Regions from separate parts of the Shewanella sp. T24-MNA-CIBAN-0130 genome, predicted to be linked through region 2. Evidence: predicted binding sites of a transcription regulator. Region 2 holds the regulator's gene; each other region holds the start of a gene.

What was found. Region 2 encodes LexA, which represses DNA repair genes until DNA is damaged. Its sites were predicted from a motif close to TACTGTATNNNNATACAGTA; they were not measured.
Region 1: the regulator LexA is predicted to act here: its motif matches at 1,626-1,645, upstream of AAEZ02_RS14965 (LexA family protein).
Region 3: the regulator LexA is predicted to act here: its motif matches at 1,822-1,841, upstream of AAEZ02_RS09765 (LexA family protein).

The regions. Positions count from the first base shown of each region.
Region 1 covers NZ_JBEOPP010000039.1:4,012-12,132, reverse strand. The annotation lists gene AAEZ02_RS14970 (UvrD-helicase domain-containing protein) at 1-1,495, shown strand, start outside; gene AAEZ02_RS14965 (LexA family protein) at 1,655-2,062, shown strand; gene AAEZ02_RS14960 (Y-family DNA polymerase) at 2,063-3,319, shown strand; gene AAEZ02_RS14955 (hypothetical protein) at 3,382-3,966, opposite strand; gene AAEZ02_RS14950 (AHH domain-containing protein) at 3,963-4,664, opposite strand; gene AAEZ02_RS14945 (endonuclease) at 4,955-5,698, shown strand; gene AAEZ02_RS14940 (PP2C family protein-serine/threonine phosphatase) at 6,126-7,202, shown strand; gene AAEZ02_RS14935 (serine/threonine-protein kinase) at 7,195-8,121, shown strand, end outside.
Region 2 covers NZ_JBEOPP010000002.1:131,671-139,791, forward strand. The annotation lists gene AAEZ02_RS01610 (VOC family protein) at 1-720, opposite strand, end outside; gene mtr (tryptophan permease) at 867-2,123, opposite strand; gene plsB (glycerol-3-phosphate 1-O-acyltransferase PlsB) at 2,123-4,546, opposite strand; gene lexA (transcriptional repressor LexA) at 4,811-5,425, shown strand; gene AAEZ02_RS01630 (cell division inhibitor SulA) at 5,422-5,928, shown strand; gene coxB (cytochrome c oxidase subunit II) at 6,324-7,925, shown strand; gene ctaD (cytochrome c oxidase subunit I) at 7,935-8,121, shown strand, end outside.
Region 3 covers NZ_JBEOPP010000018.1:55,068-63,188, reverse strand. The annotation lists gene AAEZ02_RS09775 (ABC transporter ATP-binding protein) at 1-444, opposite strand, end outside; gene AAEZ02_RS09770 (MlaE family ABC transporter permease) at 447-1,559, opposite strand; gene AAEZ02_RS09765 (LexA family protein) at 1,869-2,276, shown strand; gene AAEZ02_RS09760 (Y-family DNA polymerase) at 2,288-3,544, shown strand; gene AAEZ02_RS09755 (NifB/NifX family molybdenum-iron cluster-binding protein) at 3,953-4,498, shown strand; gene AAEZ02_RS09750 (sigma-54 interaction domain-containing protein) at 4,525-5,847, opposite strand; gene AAEZ02_RS09745 (Tll0287-like domain-containing protein) at 6,141-6,791, shown strand; gene AAEZ02_RS09740 (MBL fold metallo-hydrolase) at 7,059-7,928, shown strand; gene AAEZ02_RS09735 (rhodanese-like domain-containing protein) at 8,010-8,121, opposite strand, start outside.

The DNA of each region.
Region 1 (8,121 bases), on a different contig from region 2:
TAATAAAGTTCTTGATAGCAAGCCTAAAGGTAATTACCAACAAGCAGTTAAAAGTGCTCGTGAGATATTAAAGCCGATTATCGAGAAACAGCAATTAGATTGCGATTCAGTAGAAAAAATCATTAGATCTAAAAAGTCGGCTATTTATGTTGAAGGTTGCCCTGGTGCTGGTAAAACACGGCTGATAGTAGACCGCGTGAGACATTTACTTGCTCAAGGTGTTAACCCAAGTTCTATCTGTGTGCTTGCTTTTACTAAAATTGCAGCTCATGAGTTTACATACCGACTTAAAGAGCAAAAGCTGTATTCAGATGGCATGATTGTCAGTACTTTTAGTGGTTGGTGTAACACCCTTCTTAACGAAGAGAATATGCTCCCAGCGCTTATAGATGAGCAAGCTCGTAATGCCATTCAGTCATGTATCAAAAAGTATAATAAATCTGCCGAAAGAGATAATAAATCCATTACTGTGAAGCGTTGTATCGCACTATTCAATCATATGGCGAATTTTAATAATCCCGACATTATCCTTTCTATCAAGAAAATTGATCCTTACTTGGTTGATTATACTTCAGATATTGAAGCAATTTTTAAGATTTATGATGAATATAAAAAAGGAAAGTATCGTGATTACAATGACATGCTTGTTCAAATGAGAGAAGGCTTGAGCAAGCCTGACTTCCTTGAAAAAACAACTAGTCGATATGAACACATGATAATTGACGAGATTCAAGACACAAATCTAGTTCAATGGGATATCATCAAAACAATGTATATTCATAAGGTTAAACTTTTTTGTGTAGGTGACCCTGCCCAATCTATCTTCGGCTTTCGTGGTGCTGATAGTCAGTATCTTGCTAAATTTGGACAACTATTTAAAGGTAGTAAGTTTCAACTGACGCGAAACTATAGGACTACAAAGTCCCTTGTTAAGTTATCAAATGCACTGAGATTTCAGATTAATAAGACATTTATCGGCTCTGTAAGCGTATCTAAAGATAATGAGGTAAGTGACGAGCTTGCTCAAGTTAAGTACTGCGATGAGTTAAATGATGCTGTTGTATGGCTAATCAAGAACATAAAGAATTCGAGTGAGCTTTATGCTCAACAACTAATCTTGTGCCGCTATAATGAACAAATTGAGATTATAAAAACAGCAATGATCGATGCAGGATATGAGGTTTCGAAAAAATATGTAATACAAGTCTCAGAAAATTACTCTATACCAATATTAACTTATCATTCTTCTAAAAGTCTGGAGGCTGAGAATTGCTATGTATTTGATCCCCTTTTTAGTAAAAAGAAACTTTCTACATATAAAGAAGAATTGCGTAATACCTACGTTGCTTTTACTCGATCAAAAATAGCATTGACTATACTTGTTTGTGCAACCGGATCAAAAATATATGAACTTGACGAAAAGACTTCAAAGAGACAGAGTAAGAGCATCTTTCTTAACTTACCAGATGAATTTACTCAGGTTATAGAATCTTAGTTGTTAATTATTATATAGCTTTACCAAACTCACTAGAATTTTGATCTGTTACGATTCTAATGATGTTAAATCTGCCATTTTAGAGGGATAAATTCTTTATACTTGTACCTTTAATTTTTACTGCTAAAATAACTGTAATTATATACAGTGGTGTTAGCTATGCGCGTTATCCCTATACCTGCAAGAGCAGGCATTACAGGTTTTGAAAGTCCAGCAGCTGAATACAGTCAGCTAGGCATGAGCTTGGATGATTTACTGATTGAGCATCCAAGCTCAACCTTTATAGGTATTGCTCAAGGCGAGTCGATGCAAGACGTCGGCATCTTTGATGGTGATATGATCATTGTTGATCGTCATGAGACTGCTCGAAACGGCGATGTCATCGTTGCCAATTTTAATGGCGAGTTTGTCTGTAAGATTCTAGATACCAAGCGGCGTGTTCTCCTTTCTTCTAATCAGCAATACCAACCTGTCATTATTCATGAATACGATGATTTTAGTATTGAAGGCGTAGTCACACGTTCTATTCGTTGCCACCGTCAAAGCCCTCTGTTGTGTGGTAATTAGATGTTTGCTCTAGTTGACGCTAATAGCTTCTATTGCAGTGCCGAACAAGTGTTTCGTCCAGATTGGCGCGGTAAGCCAGTTATTGTGCTAAGTAACAACGATGGGATGATTGTTGCTGCTAATCGTCAAGCTAAAGAAGCTGGCATTGGGAAGTTTCTACCTTACTTTCAAGTTAAAGCCTTATGCGCTCAACGTGGAGTTATTGTCTGTTCCTCAAATTATGAACTCTATGCTGACTTATCTAGCAAAATGATGGACATCATTGGCCGCTTTGCCCCTGAGCAACATGTTTACTCTATTGATGAAAGCTTCCTCTCTTTTAAGAACTGTTATCCAGCTATCAAATGCCTCCTTACGCAAGGCCAGTTAATCCGCCGTGCTGTGTGGAAAGAAGCGCGGCTAGCAGTCTGTGTGGGTATTGGTGAAACACTTACTCTTGCTAAAATCGCCAACCATGCAGCTAAGAAGATTGAGGGCTATAAAGGGGTTTGTTTCATTAGTAATGAGCAAGAGCGTATAGCTATTTTAAAGCAGCTTGCTGTAGGGGATGTTTGGGGCATAGGACGTCGAATAAGTAAGAAGCTTGAGCTAATGAATATCCGTACAGCGTTTCAACTCGCGTCTATGCCGCCGACACTGGCAAGAAAGCAATTTAGTATTGAAATAGAACGTACCGTTCGTGAGCTTAACGGCCAAGCCTGTAAAGTATGGGATGAGGTGAGGGCAGATAAAAAGCAGATATTTTCGACTAGAAGCGTAGGTGAGCGCATCACTGATTTTGAGTCGTTACAGCAAGCATTGAGTAAGCATGTTGCTATCGCATCGAGTAAAGCACGTAAGCAAGGCTCAAACTGTAAGACTATGCTGATTTTTGCCAGTAATTCACCCCATGATGAACGACCAGTAAGCTACAAAGCTATTGTGCATTTCCCATGTCCAACTAACTGCACTGTTGAGCTAACCAAAGCTATGAGTGAAGCCGCCCCAAAGCTTTTTCGTGAAGGCATACATTATTACAAAATCGGTATAGGGCTTATCGATTTAGCCAGCGAAAAGCATAACCAATTCGATTTGTTTAACCCTCCTAAAGCTAATCCAGCTTTGATGCATACGCTAGATGACATTAACCAACGCTATGGCAGTGATACGATGTTTCTAGCAGCTCAAGGCATAGAGCACAAGTGGTCAATGCGCCGTGACCTGCTAACGCCTCAATACACAACCAAATGGCTCAGTGTACCCAGCATTAAGTGTTAACGAGGTTTTACCCGAAAGAACTTTGCTCAATACTGTTAGTCATTATATAAAACAAACAAATACTAGAACGGATTTAATAAATCGCTATCAAAGTTTAAGCCTTCAAGCTCTGAATTAATAAATAATCTCTTAAAAGCCTCATTGCAATATATAGAATAGCCGCCTTGTAATTTTGACTTAAAAAGTAGCTTATTTTGAATATCTTCATTCAAAAAAGCTAATGACTTAAGACCGTCTTCAAAGCCATCTATATAGTTCATTTCACATAAAGTTGGATCTTCATTCGCAAAAACTTGAGGATTAAATAACATTAAAGACTCTCCATCAGCATTGACCTTTACAAATTCACCATAGGGATGGATTTTATCGCCGAGAAATAGATATGCTGATTGAGTCAATAATAGAAAATTTCCAAGTACATTTATGTCAAAATTTTGCTTTCGTGCTTGTGGAATAAAATTGCAGTCAAACTCACCATCCCACAAGTCCGCTATATTGGAATTATCATAGGGTAATGCCATTAGTTTTCTTACCACGACCTCGAAGGTGAGGTCAGTATTACTTACTATTTGATTAGTCATTGTTACAGTATTTAAATCAACTAAATCATATGAGCCATTAGGCTTTTTCAAATAGTATGCGCTCATAGTCCTTTCCACTGTTCATCTTTGGCATCAAATATAGTACTTGGTAACGTGCCTGTTTTTATATGAGTTTTCATACTACTTAACCTTCTAGAAAACTGTTCTTTATTTGGTACTCTCTGCCCGCCAAGATTTATACCTATCCAAGATTCGTAGTTATAGCGATGAAGCTTTCGGTGTACTGGCGCACTCTCAGTTGCCCAGTTTATACTTTTGTTTTTCATAAAGTTTATTAACCATGTGCCATTAATTGGGTCATTGATACCAAACCCTACTAAATGGAAATTCAATCTAGCACTTAAAATTGCAAATTGATTAAACCTACCGACACCAGGAATTATATGATGAGCTTCATGATTAACCGTTGGCTTAGGTTCACCAATAGCCCTTAAAAATTGAGCTAGTTTATCTGTAGGGTGATGCTCTTCATTAGTCAATTTTTCTATTGTCGCTTTACTAGCTTGATCTCTGTATTCAGCTAAAGCAGCCTGAGCTATTGATATGGAACTAATGCGATCCTTTTCTCTTTGAAGGTGGCGAAAATCATTATTTAGTTGTTCAAGTAAAGCTTCACTTGGATTCGAAGTCGCTTTCTTATCGAAATATTTTTTAGCTAACAACTCAAAATTGTAAACAGCCATTTCAAGAGATGAAGGGTTTGATGGTCTAGATGGGCGTGGGTATTCCTTTAACTTATTCATGTTTTATGTACTCCATTACATATAAAAACTTGAACGTAATTTAAAACAGAATTGATAAATATACAAATATCATTTGCTTAAGGTCGGCATGAAATCCATAACCTCTAATTCAACCACTTAAATGCAATACGACAAGGAATAGAGCACAAGTGGCTAAGTGTACCCAGCATTAAGTGCTAACTAGGTTTTTGCTTTGATTAATGTTTTCACTGTTAGTATTACTCATATGCTTGGTCTGACTAGATAAATCAGGCATTATCTAGTCACTGTTCCTTAGCTTGAAGTTCTCAATGAACCTCCTCAAAATTGGTCTACCACTCTTTCTACTGGCTCTCAGCTCTACAGCCATTGCAGCAGGAAATACATCTAATGATTCATTCAACAAAGCAAAAAAGATGCTCGAGCGGGAGGTCTATCAAGATCACCGCGTAACCATCTACTGTGGTGCTAAATTTGACGCTAAAAAGAACATCGAAGCACCTACAGGTTTTGTTACTTCTAAATACATTAAACGGGCAAAACGGGTTGAGTGGGAACATGTAGTTCCGGCGGAGAACTTTGGCAGAGCCTTCAGTGAGTGGCGTGATGGTCACAAGAGTTGTGTCGATAACAAAGGTAAGTCGTTTAAGGGACGTAAGTGTGCTGAGAAGATGAATACAGAGTATCGATATATGCAAGCCGATATGCACAATCTTTTCCCTGCCATCGGTGCAGTAAACGCACTACGCAGCAACTACAACTTTACTATGCTGCCCTCAGCGGTGTCTGACTTTGGTAGTTGTGATATGCGTATCGATGATCGTAAGGCACAACCACCGATAGCTGCTCGTGGCGTTATAGCTCGAACACACATGTATATGGAACAGACATATCCTAAGTACAAAATGAGTAAACAACAAAGTCAATTAATGAAAGTTTGGGACAAACAAGATCCAGTTTCTAAGTGGGAGTGTAAGCGGTCAAAACGTATTGAAAACCTTCAGGGGAATGCAAATACAGTGGTCGAGAGCCGTTGTCAATCAGTTGGTTTGTAGGCGTTTAGATGAGCGGCTAGCTCGCTTATGCCCCAAAGCTCCTACGTTTACTGCTACAGCACTTTTCTGAGTTTGAATATGAACCGTTATTTGACCACAGCAAATTTAGATGAATTAGAACGGCGATTGAACTTATAAATACAACAAAGACTACGGATTATCGTAGCCTTTTTCTTTTGTCGTACGTTAATAAAGTAGAAAATTTAGAACCTTTGACCGTAAGGCCGTTGATTTGGACATGGAGAGAAATCAAATTGATTATAGTTATGTCTCGGCCATGATGTTCGATTGTTATCTATGTTTTAGTGAGTTAAAAATCATTGTCTTAATTGATTTAACTACTTGTAGTATCAATTTTAAAGTGTAGTCTCATACTGTATATTAAGACGATAAAACTGACTTTACACAGCATGGTTGATATTAACTGATGGAACAAGATGCAATTAAGCTACAAATAAGAGACTGGCTTTCCAGAAGGGTACCGGCGGTTGGCGTAAGAGATGTCATAGGTTTACCTGTTGCTATTGGTTCTGATATTGGGAATGTTCGAAAAGAAAATCAGGATAGAGCTGTTATATTAAGAGCTCAAGTTTCTACGAATAAATTTTTTCTAGTCGGTGTTTTATGTGATGGTATGGGCGGAATGGTTGAAGGGGGGGGGTGTGCATCTCTGGCTGTTGCTTCTTTTATATCTAGTTGCATTAGAAATAGAAAAATACCCGTAAAAGAACGTTTAGTTAAAGCGGTCGAATTGGCTAATGGAGATGTTTTTCAAGAGTATAGTGGTAAAGGTGGTGCAACTTTATCTGCTTTTATCATGGATAGTGATGGGCATTTTGAGGCAATAAACGTCGGTGATAGCCGTATTTATGTAAGTGACAACCATGACATGCATCAGGTGTCTGTTGATGACACCATCGCGGGTCAATTAAACCAACAAGAGCCATCATCGCAGTTAAGTAATAAACTATTACAATTTGTTGGTATAGGAAGAGATATTGAACCTCACTTACTCGATATGCCATCACCTAATACAATAGCAAAAATGATTATCACAAGTGATGGTGTCCATTACTTGAATGATAATACATTGAAGTCAATGTTAGTTCAAAATGCGTCTTCCTTAGAATTGTCAAAGCGATTCATTCATGTAGCAAAATGGTGTGGTGGGCACGATAATTCTACTGTTATAACTTTGTCTGATATTTCTTCAATTTCATCTTCATCTGACAATGTTAAGACGGGAACAGTGCAACTCTGGGATCCATATGGTGATGTACAGTTTATAGGTATAGAAAAGAGTCAGCAAGTTGACCCTCCTTCTTTAGTAACTAATGAAGAATTGAATGAATCTGATATTGACGTTGATTTAGTTAGTGATAATAGTACGCCTGAGGATGTACTTGTTAAAGCTTCAGTAAAACAAAAACGGAAAAGTAAAAAGGCAGAGAAAGATAATTCTCCAAAGAAAAAGCCTCAATTAAGGATTGATTTTAATGACTAGCAGTTCAATACCTGTTCTTCCTCCTCGATATATTCCTGATGGTAGCAGTGGTAGCGGTGGTTTTAGTGATGTGTTTTTTTGCCATGACACCCACTTACAGCGAAAAATAGCTATAAAAACGATTAAAGATTTAACTGAATTAGATAGGCTTAAAGACGAAATATCGGCATTAATGAAATTACGTTCAAAGCATGTAGTACAGGCTTTTGATATTATTGAAAATATAGATGTCTCATTCGCTATAGTTATGGAATATATCGACGGGTGTGATTTATTTGATATCAATTTTAAAAGTCTAAATTCTTTAGATTTATTGAAAATATTATGGCAGGTGGCCTCAGGTATTACAGATATTCATTCTGCAGGGCTGATTCATAGAGATATCAAGCCTAACAATATGAAATTGGATGCTGAAGGTATTCTGAAGATTTTTGATTTTGGTTTGGCGCGCAATATAGGTAGAGAAGCCAGAACTGTTGGGTTTAAAGGCACTATAGGCTTTTCAGCTCCAGAACAGTTTAAAATTGATGAGGTCTCATTTACATCCGCTATTGATGTATATGCTTTTGGTGCAACAGCACTATATTTAGCAACGCAAGATTTACCCAAAGAATTGAAAGCTAAAATTCCACCCTTACCCTTACCCGATAATGCTTTTAATTGCGAATTACTTAACGATTACCCACAATTGATTATACTTTTTGAAAAGTGTTTATCTACAGAGCCAGCCAATAGACCAACAATGAAAGATGTTAGGGATGAGATAAGTAAATATCTTCTTTTTGATAAACATCAAGCTCTTGCCGTAATAAATGGTGTTCCCCATATCCTTAATTTTAAGGCTCGAACAGCTAAGTTAGGGCTAGGTAAAATTGGTTCCTTTGAACTTTACTACGATGGCTTTGATTTTCTATTAAAA
Region 2 (8,121 bases):
AACAGAGAAACGACCTACATCAGGAATATCGGTCGCAGGCACACAGATGGTAGCTCCTAGACTTTTGGCTTTTGCAACTGAAGCATCGCAATCGTCGACAGCAAAATAATTCATCCAATGCGCAGGAGCATCGCCCCATTCTTCAGTCATTTCCAACATGCCACCAATGGCTTGCTCGCCGACATACAATTGCGTGTATTCAAACTCAGCCATGTCAGCTAGCTTGGTTTGGTAGCCTAATACATGGCTATAAAACTGTTTCGCGCCAGCGGTATCACGACAAGCAAGCTCAACCCAACATAGGGTATTTGATTCTTGCGATCGCTTGATGCCAATATGGTCTTGGCCTTGCCACAATGCAAAACGACAGCCTTCTGGATCTGTGCATAGCGCCATTCGACCAGCATCTGCGACAGAATGAGGCCCCGCAATAATCTCACCTCCAGCTTGAATCACAGCCATAGAGGTAGCATCGACATCATCGACCGCAAAATAAATTGTCCAATGAGTAGGTAATGCCTCCATTTCTGCCGGCATTGGGTACATTGCCGCAATATCATCACCGTCTATTTGCAGCATAGTATAATGCCCTTCTGGCATGGGCATATCATCGGCTTCCCAGCCAAATAATGCCTGATAAAATGCTTTACCTGCCGCCCAATCATGAGTCGCTAGTTCAATCCAGCAAGGTTGTCCTTGTTGATACTCTTGTACCTGCATTATCATCATCCTCTATAAAAAATAGTTGCTTTTATATGGCCAACATGAAACGTGTCTCATAAGTTAAGTCGATATCAGCAGAAAAGCAAAAAGCCTTCAAACGAAGGCTTTTTTGAACAATTATAATTCTATGTAACAAGTTAAGATTATTTAAATACCGGTAAGATATCCGCCATTGCCAGTAAGTGACATGTTGCTGTGATCATCCCAAACAACACCACCAGTACAATCAGCGGAGTCCCACCTGGCACCTTAAAACCGTCGGCATTGGGATATTGTTGCCTCACTTTATAAGCCAACAAAGCGGGTACAATAACGGCCCATATGGTGGCCGCAAGCGCAGCAAATCCAATCGCTAAAATAAATCCATTCGGAAATAATAAACCCAGTATTGTCGGCGGTATAAACGTAACCGCGGCCGTTTTAATCCGTCCGGTGCGTGAATCATCAAAATTAAAGAGATCGGCAAGGTAGTCAAACAGCCCGAGTGTCACCCCTAAAAATGATGATGCAACGGCAAGATTGGCAAACAGGGTTAACATGTTATCAAGCCATTGGCTGGCAATCACCCCCGACAAGGCCGCGACTAACACCCCGATATTGCCCCCTTGCGCAATAATATCGGCAAACTGGCTGCGTTGAATATTGCCCATTGTCGCCACTAACCAACACACATAAATAACCAATGCGATACTGGTTCCAGTAACGATGGCTTTCACAATCGTATTGGCATCTTTACCGTAATACTTTACTAAGCTCGGCACGTTACCGTGATAACCAAAACTGGCCAACCCAAAAGGAATAGCAGCGAGTAAATAAGGCAGATAACGCGACTCACCATCGGGTGACGCCAATTTCACCGTGTCAATGTCGATTAATAAATTACCGATAGCCAAGAAGAAAGTGATCATCATACCACCGAGCATGATGGTGGTGATCCGATCGACCGCTTTAGTACTGATAAACACCACAAGTGCCAAGACAATAGCAAAAACCAAACCCGCCACGCTCTGAGGCAAACTAACACCCAGAGCCGATAAGCTGTGATTAACAATCGACCCGCCACCACTGATATAAGCATAGGTTAAAATATACAACACAAAGGCAATAGATACGCCGTTAATCACCCGCCAAAACTGCCCTAGAGTTACGCGGGTTAAGGTGTCAAAACTATCGCCAGGTTCAAAATGCAAATTGGCTTCTAATAACAGCAAACCCGACATTAACATGCAAAACCATACACCTAACAACATGGCTAATGAATAACCAAACCACATTCCTGCACTAACGACCGGCAAGGAAAACATGCCCGCACCGACTGTGGTCCCAGCAATAATCATCGCCCCACCCAATACTGACTTACCGCTAGCTCGATGCTTTGCTGCATTCATGTGGTTGGCCATTATTGTCCGTGCTCCGCTGCCACACTATCAACAATGGTTTGTCTTACTGAAGAACTGAGTAATTTATTGGCATTATCTCGAATTCTTATCACTTCAGAACGATTCTCGACACTGCATAAATATCCCAATTCTTTTAGTTTCACGCTCAAGGTGTTATACAACTTTTTATCATAAAATTCTGGTGCGGTAATGCCATGTAGAGCCCCTAAACGTTGGGCTAACATATGACTATCGGTTTCCAATCCTGAACGCTCAAGCTCCGGATTTATCGCCAGTAAATTAAAGATAATGGCATAGCGTTGCAACGTCTCATTGATGGTTTCAGCAAGCAGTAACACTTGAGTAATATGGTGAGGCGTGATCACCAACTGATCGCTACCGCTCAACAGACCTTGTTCAACCATAAAGTCTAAAATGCAATCTACATGTTTAGGAACATCATCAATACCCATAAAAAGTTCAGCTTTAAGTAATGGGTAAAAATCCATCACTATGGCATGGATTCGGGTGCGATCGCACACATCATAGTGCACTAAACAACTGGCGATGAGTGAAGGTAATGCCATTAAATGAATAATATTATTACGGTAATAACTCATGGTAATAGCAACTTTTTCATCAACCGAAATTATCTCGCCAATAAGGTCCTTAGTACTGACAAACTTATTTAACGACAGACAATGATCAACAATTGACTTGCCATTACCCTCTGCAACGGATGCGTAATGGGTATAAGGCACTGTGTTAAGTAATGCTAAATACAAATCAAGCTGACGTTCTAACTGGCTTCTTTCTAATGCATTTTGCTCTGATGCCAATAACACTAAACTGGTCAATGTCACCGAGCTGGCCGCAGCAGCGCCGTTGATATTGGTCATTACACGATTGGCTAGTAAGTTGACCGATGGGGTAAACCATGATGGTTTCTGATCAGGATCGTTCGCAATCTCTTTACGCCATTCTGGCGCCTGCTCGTTTAAGAAATGTTGTAAATTAATCGGCTCACCAAAGTTCACATAACCTTGGCCAAAATTGCCTAATTTACGCAGAGCCCCAAATAACTGCCAAACAGATTCTTTTTTCTTTTTCTTACCGCTTAATTCTTTATGGTAAGTGGCCACTTCCATCACATGGTCATAACCTAAATACACAGGCACTAAGGTCACAGGGCGTTCAATGCCACGTAACACACTATTAATAGTCATCGCTAACATACCGGTTTTAGGCGCTAGCAAACGCCCGGTACGAGAACGACCACCTTCAGTGAAATACTCGACCGAATAGCCCTTAGCAAATAACTGATCTAAGTATTCACGAAATACTGCGGTATAGAGTTTTTTTCCATTAAAACTACGACGGATAAAGAATGCTCCGCCACGACGGAACATAGGCCCAGCAGGCCAAAAGTTAAGATTAATACCGGCAGCAATGTGCGGTGGAACCATACCCTGATAATACAAAATATATGACAACAGTAAGTAATCCATATGACTACGATGACAAGGCACATAGACAATTTCATGGCCGTCATGATGTAACTGCCTTATCTGTTCTGCACCTTTGATATTGATACCACTGTATAATTTGTTCCATAACCAAGTGAGGAAGCGCTCGGCAATGCGCACAAAACTATCAGAATAGTCAGCGGCAATTTCATCAAGGTATTCAATGGCGGTTTCACGGGCTTTCTCGACAGATACTTTTTTGTTTACCGACTCTTCTTCAATGGCTTTCTTGATTGCATCAGATTTAAGTAACGACGCAAAAAGCACTTGCCGATTCGGTAATTGCTGCCCTGTCATCACTTTGCGTTGACGGCGGAAATGCACTCGCGCAACACGGATTAATTTGTGAGCAATTCTTTTATCGGTACCGTGTTCATCAGCCATAAGACGAAGCGATAATGCATTAGAAAACTGTACAAAATTGTGGCGACCTAGAAACAAAATCATTAGCCATTTTCGCAGCCAGGTCGGGTTTTCCCTTTCAAAAAAAGCCGCTTTCATGCTGTCATCTTCTTTACCCGGTGTGCGACCCCAATAAAGGCTCACAGGCACCAACTGAATATCTAACTCAGGACATTGACGATGAAGCGCTAACAGACTGGTAAAACTATTAATAAATTTTTCACCGCTTTCGCGTTTACCAAAAAGCGGTTTGCGGCCTTCAAGACAAACGATGCGTGATACTTTGAGGCCATCCAATTGCAGTGGCTCATATGGACTGGGCATACCAAAGCTCTCAGTGATTTCGCTTAATGCAGCGGCATCACTGATTGATTCTGTTTTCATAACATAAATCAGAGGTTTAGATGGATCTAAATTAAGATCGTCAAAAGGATCATGTGGCACAACAACCGTGAGTACCATCGATTTTTGAATCCATTTTAACGCTCGTAAAAATATTGAATCTGGTTTTGACATGGTTATTTTCGCAACATAAGCCACTGTAATATTGTCGTATAGGATACCAGAAACCAGCCTGCTTACACTATCAGACCGATTTATCTTTACGCTTGAGTTCTCACTATCAGAAATAACATCAGACAATCAATACACAATAACTAATAGAAACAGGTTGTTGAATGATACTTGACCAACAATATTCAAAAAAGAGTTGGTTAATACTTGCACGAACAAAAACACTGTATATAATGACAGTCACTGTATAAAAAGACAGGAACCATCATGAGACCGTTAACGCCGCGCCAAGCAGAAATTTTAGACTTAATTAAAAACAATATCACCGAAACAGGTATGCCACCCACTCGTGCTGAAATTGCGAGTCGTCTTGGCTTTAAAAGTGCTAATGCCGCCGAAGAGCATTTAAAAGCATTAGCCAAAAAAGGTTTTATCGAGATCATACCTGGTACCTCGAGAGGTATTCGTTTACCTCATGAAGAACAGCTTGAAATCGGTCTGCCACTCATTGGACAAGTTGCTGCTGGAGAGCCTATTTTGGCGCAAGAGCATGTAGAACAATATTATCAAGTCGACCCAAATATGTTTAAACCCGCCGCAGATTTTTTATTACGGGTTCGTGGTGATAGCATGAAAAACATTGGTATTTTAGAAGGCGACTTGCTCGCTGTACATAAAATGCAACAAGCGCGTAATGGTCAGGTTGTGGTGGCGCGTGTTGATGATGACGTCACCGTAAAACGATTCGAACAAAAAGGTAATATGATTTATCTGCATGCAGAAAATGAAGATTATAACCCGATAAAAGTAGATTTAAGTTGCCAAAGCCTAACCATCGAAGGGCTTGCAGTTGGCGTTATCCGTAATGGAGATTGGTCATGAACAAACTAATGGGCGTAGCGCCACGTCACCCAGGCTTATGGGTAGATTTAACTGAAACAGATCTGCATGGCAACCAAACCATTCAAACATTACAAACTGTCACCCAAGGTGAAGCAGAACTGAGTCAATTGTGTAGCCAACTGGCGACGTTGAGCCAACAAGGCAGATGGATTGTATTAATTAGTCCACCTCACATAGGCTATAAGCATATGCTGGCCAGTGCTGGAGTGAGAATGGATCGTATTTTACTGGTGCACACCAAAGATGAAGTCGAAACATTATGGGCCATGGAAAAAGCTCTCACGAGCGGAACTTCTAGTGCAGTGGTTACTTGGACAAGTTCACTCGATGCTCGCGATAGTCGTCGATTGGAAATTGTCGCTAAGAGCGCGCGAGCATTAGGCGTGGTAATTGAAGATGTGAATGCTCACTTACCTCACAAACATCAACTTGTTAACTCTACATTAACAAGTGGAGCAGGTAATTTTTGCTCATTTCACTAAGCATAAATCCTTAATTACCAAGCCCTGCATTGAATTCAGGGCTTTTTTTCATCTTTTTTTAGCCTATTTACCAACAAAGTGATCTTGATCAATGTTTAATCTACAAGTAATGTGGTTAACAAGGATGAAACATTCTTCATCTTTAATTGGATAAAATGACAGTAATCAAGATTACTGTCAGACAAATAATCCAAATAGAAATTGATAAGTTCAGTCGTAGGTACAAGCGTGGTGCACAGCTAACAATAAAAGCGTAGACAGTCTGTATACAACCACCAGAGTACTTTGAGTTCATCAAGCTTTTTTCGGGAACCGAAGAGTTTGCATAGAGCTGAGATTTACTGTGTGACTTTTCTTTGTAGTTGCTATTTTGCAATTAGCAGGGGAGTAGTCTTGTGAAGCAATGGTTGTATTTTTTATTGGTTGTGTGGGTAGCACTTCCGCTTGGGGCAACAGAAATGCCCCTCAACATGACCCAAGGCGTGACGGATATCAGTGGTAAGGTTTATGACCTCCATATGACGATTCTTTACATCTGTTGTGCTATTGGGTTAGTGGTGTTTGGGATCATGATTTATTCGATGATTTATCACCGCAAATCAAAAGGTGCCGTTGCGGCCAATTTTCACGAAAGTACCAAAGTGGAAATTGCTTGGACCGTCATCCCTTTCATTATCTTAATCGGAATGGCTATTCCAGCCACTAAAACCTTAATTGCCATGGAAGATCCCAGCGATGCCGATCTGACCATCAAAATTACTGGGTCACAGTGGAAATGGCACTACAGCTATTTTGATAAAGACATCGAATTTTACAGCTCATTATCCACCCCCAGAGAGCAAATTGATGGCCGTGAGGCCAAAGGCGAAAATTACCTCCTTGAAGTCGATAAGCCGCTAGTACTGCCCATCAATCAAAAGGTGCGTTTCTTGATGACATCTGATGATGTTATCCACTCATGGTGGGTACCCGCTTTCGCGGTTAAAAAAGATGCCAACCCAGGCTTTATCAACGAAGCCTGGACTCGTATTGATAAGCCTGGAACTTATCGCGGTCAATGTGCTGAGTTATGCGGTAAAGACCATGGATTTATGCCTATTGTGGTACAAGCCTTATCGGAGACTGATTTTGATAATTGGTTAGTTGAACAAAAACAACTGGCCAATAATGCTGCAGTCGCTGCAGCCGCATCAATGTCACAAACCTTGTCCCTTGAAGAGCTAAACACGCAGGGCGAGCAAGTGTACATAGCGCGGTGCGCCGCTTGTCACCAACCTAATGGGGCGGGTCTTCCCGGTGTATTCCCATCATTGATTGGCAGTCCTATCATAAAAGGCCCTGTTGACGATCACCTCAATATTGTATTAAACGGTAAACCAGGCACCGCAATGCAAGCCTTTGCCAAGCAACTTAGCGCCATAGAAATTGCCGCAGTGATTACCTTTGAGCGAAATGCTTGGGGCAACAACAGTGGCGATGTTGTTCAAGCAGCTGATGTGGGTAACTTCTCAAGTAGTAACGCGTCAAGCACTGAGCCGATCGAGGTCGTAGCCGATGCAGCAAGTACCATTGCCGCAACAACGACAGACATTACCGATGCGGCCACAGAAAAAACCACTCAAGCTATAGAAGCCGTTGCCAAGGTTGTGACACCTGAAGTTGTTGCAGCGGCAGATCTGCCCACCTTAACCTTGGAGCAATTAATCGCTGAAGGTGAGCAGGTTTATGCCACTGTTTGTGCTGCATGTCACCAGGCCTCTGGCGCTGGTTTACCCGGCGCTTTCCCTTCACTTATTGGCAGCCCTGTCGTTAGCGGACCGGTTAGCGGACATATCGATATCGTTATGCACGGCAAACCAGGCACCGCAATGCAAGCATTTAGTAGTCAACTCAGCCCTCAAAAAATGGCGGCAGTGATTACTTATGAGCGCAATGCGTGGGGCAATAATTCTGACGAGGCGGTGCAAGCTGCCGATGTCGCTAGCCATGGACAGTAGGGGAAAACAATGAGCACAACAACGCACGATACAATTGCTACCGCTCATGATGATCATCATCACGGAGCGCCGAAAGGGCTAATGCGCTGGCTACTCACCACTAACCATAAAGATATCGGCTCGCTGTATTTATGGTTTAGTTTCATTATGTTTCTAACTGGCGGTGCGATGGCTATGGTCATTCGAGCTGAGTTAT
Region 3 (8,121 bases), on a different contig from region 2:
GTGCATGCCGCCACTTAACTCGGCAGGATAAAATTTCTCGAACCCGGCTAAGCCAACTAATGCAAGTTTATAGGCCACGGCTTCAGCGATTTGCCGCTCCGAAAGGTCGGTATACAGTTGCAGCGGTAAAGCCACATTCTCAGCAAGTGACATACTGGAAAACAACGCCCCAGTTTGAAAGGTAATGCCCCAGTCTTTAAGCATAGCCACTTGCGCCGGTTCATCTGCGTCATAAAAGTTTTTACCTTGATAGCGTACTTCGCCCTTGAGCGGAGTTAACAGTCCTACCATTGATTTAAGCAAGGTCGTTTTGCCGCAACCACTTCCGCCAATGACAAAAAAGATATCATTCTTGTGAATGTCGAAGGTTAACTGTCGTTGCACTTCGGTAGTGCCATAACCGACACAAAGATTGCGAACACTGATAAAGGCATCATCAAGCATCATTAGATCCCTAATTTATCGAACAAAATATTAAGCGCGGCGTCAGAGACCACAAGAAAGACAATCGCCTTAACCACAGCGTTGGTGGTGGCTAAACCAACGGCATTAGAATCTCGACCGCAAAGAAGGCCTGCCTGACAACCCGCTATAGCAATCAGAAAGCCAAAAATGAGGCTTTTTATCAAACCGGTGGAAATGTCTACCCAATCGATCGCAATCTGGGTTTGCAAAATATATTGGGTGTAACTTACGCCCATGCCATTGGCAACAATCGCACCGCCGATCATGCCGATCACATCTGAATAAATACACATCAGTGGCATAATAAAAATCAATGCCAATAATCGAGGTAAAACCAGGAATTCCATGGTCGAAATGCCCATTACGCGCAGAGCATCAATTTCTTCATTGACCTGCATTGTGCCTAATTGCGCAGCATAAGCAGCCCCTGTTCTGCCAGCCATGATAACGCCTGTCATGAGCGCGCCCATTTCACGCACCATCCCGATAGCCACTAAATTTGCAACATACACCTGAGCCCCTAATTGCCGCAGCTGTACCGAGCCTAAATAGGCCAATATCATTCCCACAAGCAGGCTAATTAAGGTGACAATAGCCAGTCCTTTAGGTCCCGCTTGTTCTATAAAAAACACGATATCACTGCGACGAGTACTGGCTTTGCCTCTGAACCAACGACCCAATGCCAGTGAACTCTCGCCAACAAACACTAATCCGTCGTGTACTTGTAAACCTTGCACAATAAGCCAGCTACGTAAGGCTGCTAATAATCCGCCAATGGCAGCATCATTGGTTGCTTGATAAACAGGAACGTCGGTAGCAAGTTGTAGTAATTGCTGTAATCCTTGTGGGGTGTCTTTTACATTTAAGGCGATTTGTTGTTGTTCACACCAACGTGACAATTGTAATAAGGCAATGGCGAGACTTGAGTCCCAGTGCGACAACTCTGTGGTGATTAATGTGACGGAATGACAAACAGAGGGTAGCGTAGCGCAAATATCCGCGCCCAGTGGCGCTTGGCCCAATTGCCAATCACCCGTAAGATGCAGTGAACAGTTATCATCTTGCATATCAATGTGGAATGTAGCGAGTGTCATACTAGACCCCGAGCAAAGGGAAAAATAATGCTATTGGTTACGCTATACACGAACTAGGTTAATTCTTGTACTGATGATCAGTGTAGACCAATCACTCTGATTATATTTTGACCTTGAACATATTCTTTCATAAACAACAGATAAGGTTGCCGTGTAGCGGCGTCTAAAGTTCAATAAAAACCACTCCAATGCTTGAAAAGCACAGGGCATGGCGCAAGAAAAAATAAATAAACTTGCACCAACTAAATTTAGCGGTAAGATGTACTGTGTTTTTATACAGTACACGTTATAAGTGTGCGAGGTTGTCATATGCGCATTATTCCTATTGCAGCGAGTGCCGGTATTACTGGCTTTGAAAGCCCTGCAGCCGAATACCTTCAATTAGGCTTAAGTCTTGATGAGATATTAATCCAGCATCCCAGTTCGACTTTTCTTGGCTTAGCCCAGGGCGAGTCGATGCAAGGAGTGGGGATCTTCGATGGCGATTTATTGATTGTCGATCGCCATGAAACCGCGAAAAGCGGCGATGTGATTGTGGCTAATTTTAATGGTGAATTTGTGTGTAAAATTCTCGACATGCCACGGCGAATGCTAGTGTCATCGAATGAGCAATATTTACCAGTGACCATCTGCGACTATGATGATTTTAGTATTGAAGGCGTGGTGACCCGCTCAATTCGTTGTCATCGTCAAAGCCCACTGCTTGTAAGCAAATAAGAGTAGGTAAAATGTTTGCCTTAGTCGATGCCAATGCTTTTTATTGCAGTGCTGAACAGGTGTTTCGTCCTGATTGGCGTGGTAGACCGATGATTGTGCTCAGCAATAATGATGGCTGTATTGTGGCCGCTAATCGACATGCAAAAGAGGCTGGCATTCAAAAGTTTTTACCTTATTTTCAAGTTAAAGCCTTATGCGCCCAGCGCAATGTCATCGTTTGCTCATCTAATTATGAATTGTATGCCGATTTATCGGCAAAGATGATGGCAATAATAGGCCGTTTTGCCCCAGAGCAGCATGTGTATTCGATTGATGAAAGCTTTCTGTCTTTTAAGCATTGTTATCCCGCGATCAAATGCCTGCATACCCAAGGTCAGTTAATCCGCCGCGCGGTTTGGAAAGAAGCGCGCCTACCTGTTTGTGTTGGCATAGCCGAAACCTTGACCTTGGCTAAAATTGCTAATCACGCCGCTAAAAAAATCCAGGGATACCAAGGTGTGTGCGTTATCGAGACTATGCAGCAACGTACCGACATTTTAAAACAGTTGGCGGTTGCAGAAGTATGGGGAATTGGCAGGAAGATGAGTAACAAGCTTGCGTTAATCAATATTCGCAGCGCATTTGATCTCGCCTCTATGCCGCCCAGTCTTGCGAGAAAGCAGTTTAGTATTGAAATAGAGCGTACGGTGCGCGAGCTTAACGGCCAAGTGTGTAAACAATGGGATGAGGCGAGGGCTGATAAAAAGCAAATTTTCTCCACCCGCAGTGTGGGCGAGCGCATCACCGATTATGAGTCATTATTACAAGCGTTAAGTAAGCATGTTGGTATTGCGGCGCTCAAAGCGCGTCAGCAAGACTCCCATTGTAAAACCATGTTGCTGTTTGCGAGTAATTCCCCCCATGACGAACAGCCAGTAAGTTATAAAGTCATCGTACATTTTCCATGCCCAACCCATTGCAGCGTTGAGCTCACCAAAGCTATGACCCACGCTGCTCCAAGGCTATTTCGTCAAGGAGTACGCTATTACAAAATAGGCGTGGGCCTAGTTGATTTAGCCAGCGAGAAGCATTTTCAATTTGATTTATTTAATACCGCTAAGGTCACCCATGCGCTAATGCACACGCTAGATGGCATCAACCAACGCTACGGTCGCGACACTGTGTTTCTGGCCGCACAAGGGATAGAGCAAAAGTGGGCCATGCGCCGTGATTTACTAACACCTCAATATTCGACCCAATGGAAATGCTTGCCAAAGATAAAATGCTAAGGGGTTTTATTGGTTTTTTTATTCGTTTTTCATGATTAATGCCACTACAGAGCGAATAATCGCCCCGCTATTTTTATCGCAATAAGGTCAAGGGCACTAATGATTGTCAGTCAGATGTTTAGATAATTGATGTCGATATAAATAGTGCAACAGATCACAAACCCTAAATTAAAGCTGGCATATGCCATAAATAAGCGTATATATAGCATATGCTATTAACTGTAGTTTGGTTATACCAAGCGCTAAAATTCAGTTAACTATTAATGGGGCAGCCAAAAGCTATGTTAAGCCTATTTATCCCACCTCTTAACCCGAGTTGAAGTTACTTAAATCTGTGTGTTTTAAATTAATGGACGACTTAACTAATGGTAAAGCGTTGTTAATGCAAAATGCACATGAGGAGAAATGATGATTACCGCCATACCAATGAAAGACGAACATATTTCCAGCCATTTTAGCAAAGCTGATGAGGTGCTCTTTATTGACGATCAAGGTCAAGTGAAAGGGCGTTTTGCCAATCCTGCACTAACAGATGGATGTGAGGGTAAACAACAATTAGTCAGTTTGATACTGGCACATGGCGCTAATCGCGTGATCGTACGTAACATTGGCCAACAACTATTAGCTAAATTATTAAGTCGGCAACTGAGTGTTTTTCATGCTAAAAATGGTCGTACAGCAATAGACGATCTTGCCGGTGCTAATTTAGCTGACTGTGAGGAGTATACCGAGGCAAGTCAGGGACGCCCTTCATCTAAGCATATTGCTAAACAAGCGAATGGTGGTTGTTGTGATCATAATCATGCTGACGGAGAAGCGGGCAGTCACGATGGTCATTGCAGTGGATCAGAAATGGCGACAAAGAAACGTTGCTGCGGATCAGAAATGGGCACAGCAACCGCAACAATGAAAACGTGTTGCAATAAAAAGCATTCACTAATACATCAACATTAATGGTAACTATGGTTGATATTACGTCATTACAGCGCTGTTAGCTTTAGCTCATAGCGCTGTAATTTACGATATAAGGTCCGCACACTAATATTAAGCTTAATGGCTAATTCTGCTGGAGATCCTTGAAATTGCTGACAGACCTGAGAAAGATATGCGTACTCCACGTCATCGAGTGACATGAGTTCCGTTGCCGTTTTTAGTGTATTTTTGTTATCTGTCGATGTGTGGTTAGGTTGAACGCTTTCAGGTAAATCACTGCTGTGGATAATATCTTCGTTGGCAATCAGTGCCGATTGTTCAATAATATTTTTCAGTTCGCGAATATTACCTGGATATGCATAATGACTGAGCAGATTTAATGCGTTAGCCGAAAACCTTTTATGTTTGTATTCAGAGTACTTTATAAAATGATTTACGAGTCCTGGAATATCATCAAGGCGCTCACGCAACGAGGGTAAGTAAATGGGAAATCCGGCAATGCGGTAATACAGATCGCGTCTAAATTCACCTTTTTCAACCAAATCGAGTAAATTCTTATGGCTGGCGCTGACTAATCGAAAGTCGGAACGTTTTTGTTTTAATCCACCCACGGCGCGATAACATTGGGTTTCTAGCAACCTCAGCAGTTTAACTTGCATGTTCATCGGTACATCGCCAATCTCATCAAAGAATACCGTGCCGCCGTGGGCTATCTCAATCAGACCTTTTTTACTGGTGGTTGCCCCGGTAAAGGCTCCTTTCTCGTAACCAAATAACTCACTTTCGAACAGGTTTTCACTCAGGCCGGTACATTCAATAACCACAAAAGGTTTATCATTGCGGCTACTGGCTTGATGCACCGCTTTAGCGACGAGTTCTTTACCTGCACCGGTTTCACCTTGCAATAGCACCGCAATACTGGATTGAGATGCTCGGTTAATTCTGTTGAGCATTTGCTTAAACGGCGCAGATTGACCGACCATGGTGCCTTTTTTAGACTCTGTTGATGCATAATCAATGGCATCTAAAACCTCCAGATATCCCAATACCTTGCCACTGTTATCTTTAATGGGTTTCATTAAAATATCGCAATATGACTTACCGTGTGCAGTGCTATGAATATGCACGGCATTGGCAGCCCTTGCGGTACTCTGGCATTGTTGCAAAGGACACTCTTCACCGTGTTTATCACAAGGCTCATTACTGTGATGAGATATCTGATGGCATTTACTTTGGCCTAATATGACTTGTGTATCATACGTTTCTAAATAGGCTTGATTAACCGCATGTATAACATAATCTGGCGTAATAAATATTGCCGGTTTATCAATCGCGTTTATCATTGATTGCACAACAGTGGTGTTACTCATTTATCACTCTCGCTTACTGTACACATTAATCAGTTAATCTCTAAAGTGACATTATTAGCGCAATATTTGTCACTACAATGCCATATTTGTCAGTTCATAACCTAGCATGTGCCTCTCGCAAATATCAATGAATTTTAAGTGGCTGATTTTATATATTTTAAATTTGTCGGTGTAATATGGCACAAGCTTTGTATTGATCTTGCTATATGTTTTGTGATTGGACTCGGTCATAGGTTTTTTATAACCCTAAAACTCATTGAGATTAAACGATTTTAAATAGAGGAATAACAATAATGCGCTTAACACACAAACACACACAATCATTGATTAAGGCTAGCCAAATGGCCGGCTTAATCATGCTTATGAGCGTCTCGACGGTAGGACAAGCTGAATCATTAACCGAGCAGCAAGTGCTTGAACAACAGGCCAATCAACGAATTGCCGAATTTAGCCAAGCACTGAAAGGTCATTTAAAGACAGCCATTAAGCAAGGTGGATTAACCAACGCAGTGTCGGTGTGCCAAGCGGTAGCACCTGCAATTGCAGCAGAAAACTCAAAAGAGGGCTGGACACTTACCCGGACCAGTTTGCGAGTGCGTAATCCAGCCAATACGCCCGATGCTTGGGAGTTAACACAATTACAGCAATTTGAACGTGTTAATGCTTCAGGACAGCAAGCTGCTGATAAACCCATTGTGGCGAGTGAGTTTATCGTCAAAGATGGCAAAACACAGTTTCGTTATATGAAGGCGATACCAGCGCAACAATTATGCTTAGGTTGTCATGGTAGTAATATTAATCCTGAGCTGAGTACTTTGATTAACAAAACCTATCCTAATGATAAAGCAGTTAACTTTGCCCTCGGTGATATTCGCGGTGCGTTTTCATTACAAAAGGTTATCAATAATCAAGCCGCATCGGTTACAGCAACAACAAAGCCGTAATCAAAGCTGAAGTAATATAAGCGAAAGACCTAGAAGCGAGGACGCTGCGCGGCTTATAGCAAGAGCCTAGGACGCTTCGCTGCTAGGTGCTAAAGCAAACAGCACAGCGACCCATGGGCTGTTTATGGTGGTGGTTTACGTTAACATTATCCTGCCTTTACGATTCCTTATCAGTCATTTACAAAATGATGTTAACCATTATTGCTAATATTGATCTGAGACTTTATCTAACAAATGCATTGGGTATTTTGTTGGGAGTTAATTGTTATGAGTAAAATCCGTATTGATCCTTTTTATCATCATACTAGTCATGCTATTACCTATGTGGTGACCGATCTTGCTACTCGTCAAAGTGCGATTATTGATCCCGTTTTAGACTTCGATATGGCCTCTGGTACTATAAGTACATGTTTTGCCGATAACATCATTGATCATATCGATAAGCATGGATTTGAAATTGAATGGATTTTAGAAACTCATGCACATTGCGATCATATGTCTGCGGCGTGTTATATCAAGACCAAACGCGGGGGAACAACGGGGATTGGTGAGCACATTACTCAAGTCCAGCACACCGTTAAAAGATTGCTAAATCTCGATGAGAGCTTTCAGTGCAATGGCGAGCAGTTTGATCAACTGTTTACCGATAAAGAACTCATTAAATTGGGTCATTTAACTATTCACATTATGCATACACCCGGACATACACCTGCTTGTGTGAGCTATCTCATTGAAGATGTGATATTTGTCGGTGACACATTATCTACGCCAGAATGGGGTACTGTGAATACTGATTTCCCCAATAGCAGCACGACCACCTTGTATCATTCAATTAACAATATATTAGCGTTACCTAATTGTACTCGGGTGTTTATAGGGCATGATCCCCTTGGATACAAACGCCAAGATAATATATTTGAAACATCAGTGATTGCGCAGAAAAGGTATAACTGCGTTGTCGGCGGTAAAGTGACCCTCGCTGAGTTTGTTCAGCGACATCAACAACGCCACATTGATTCTGATATACCGCATCTATTGTTAGCGGCAATCCAAATTAATATTCGAGCAGGTAACATGCCACCAGCAGACCGTAAGGGTAACGCTTACCTTAAAATACCGCTTAACCAGTTGTCATAAATCGATTAGCCATTAGAAATCAGCAATCAGTCATGATTAATGAGCAATAAACCACAACATGCTGGTTTATGTTGGATGCATTTATACCTTATGAGGCACTAACGGAAATTCATCTTGTTGCCATTGCATCATGCCACCAGCGACAGACAATGGTTTGGTAAAGCCCATATTCTGTAATGATGCTGCGGCAAGT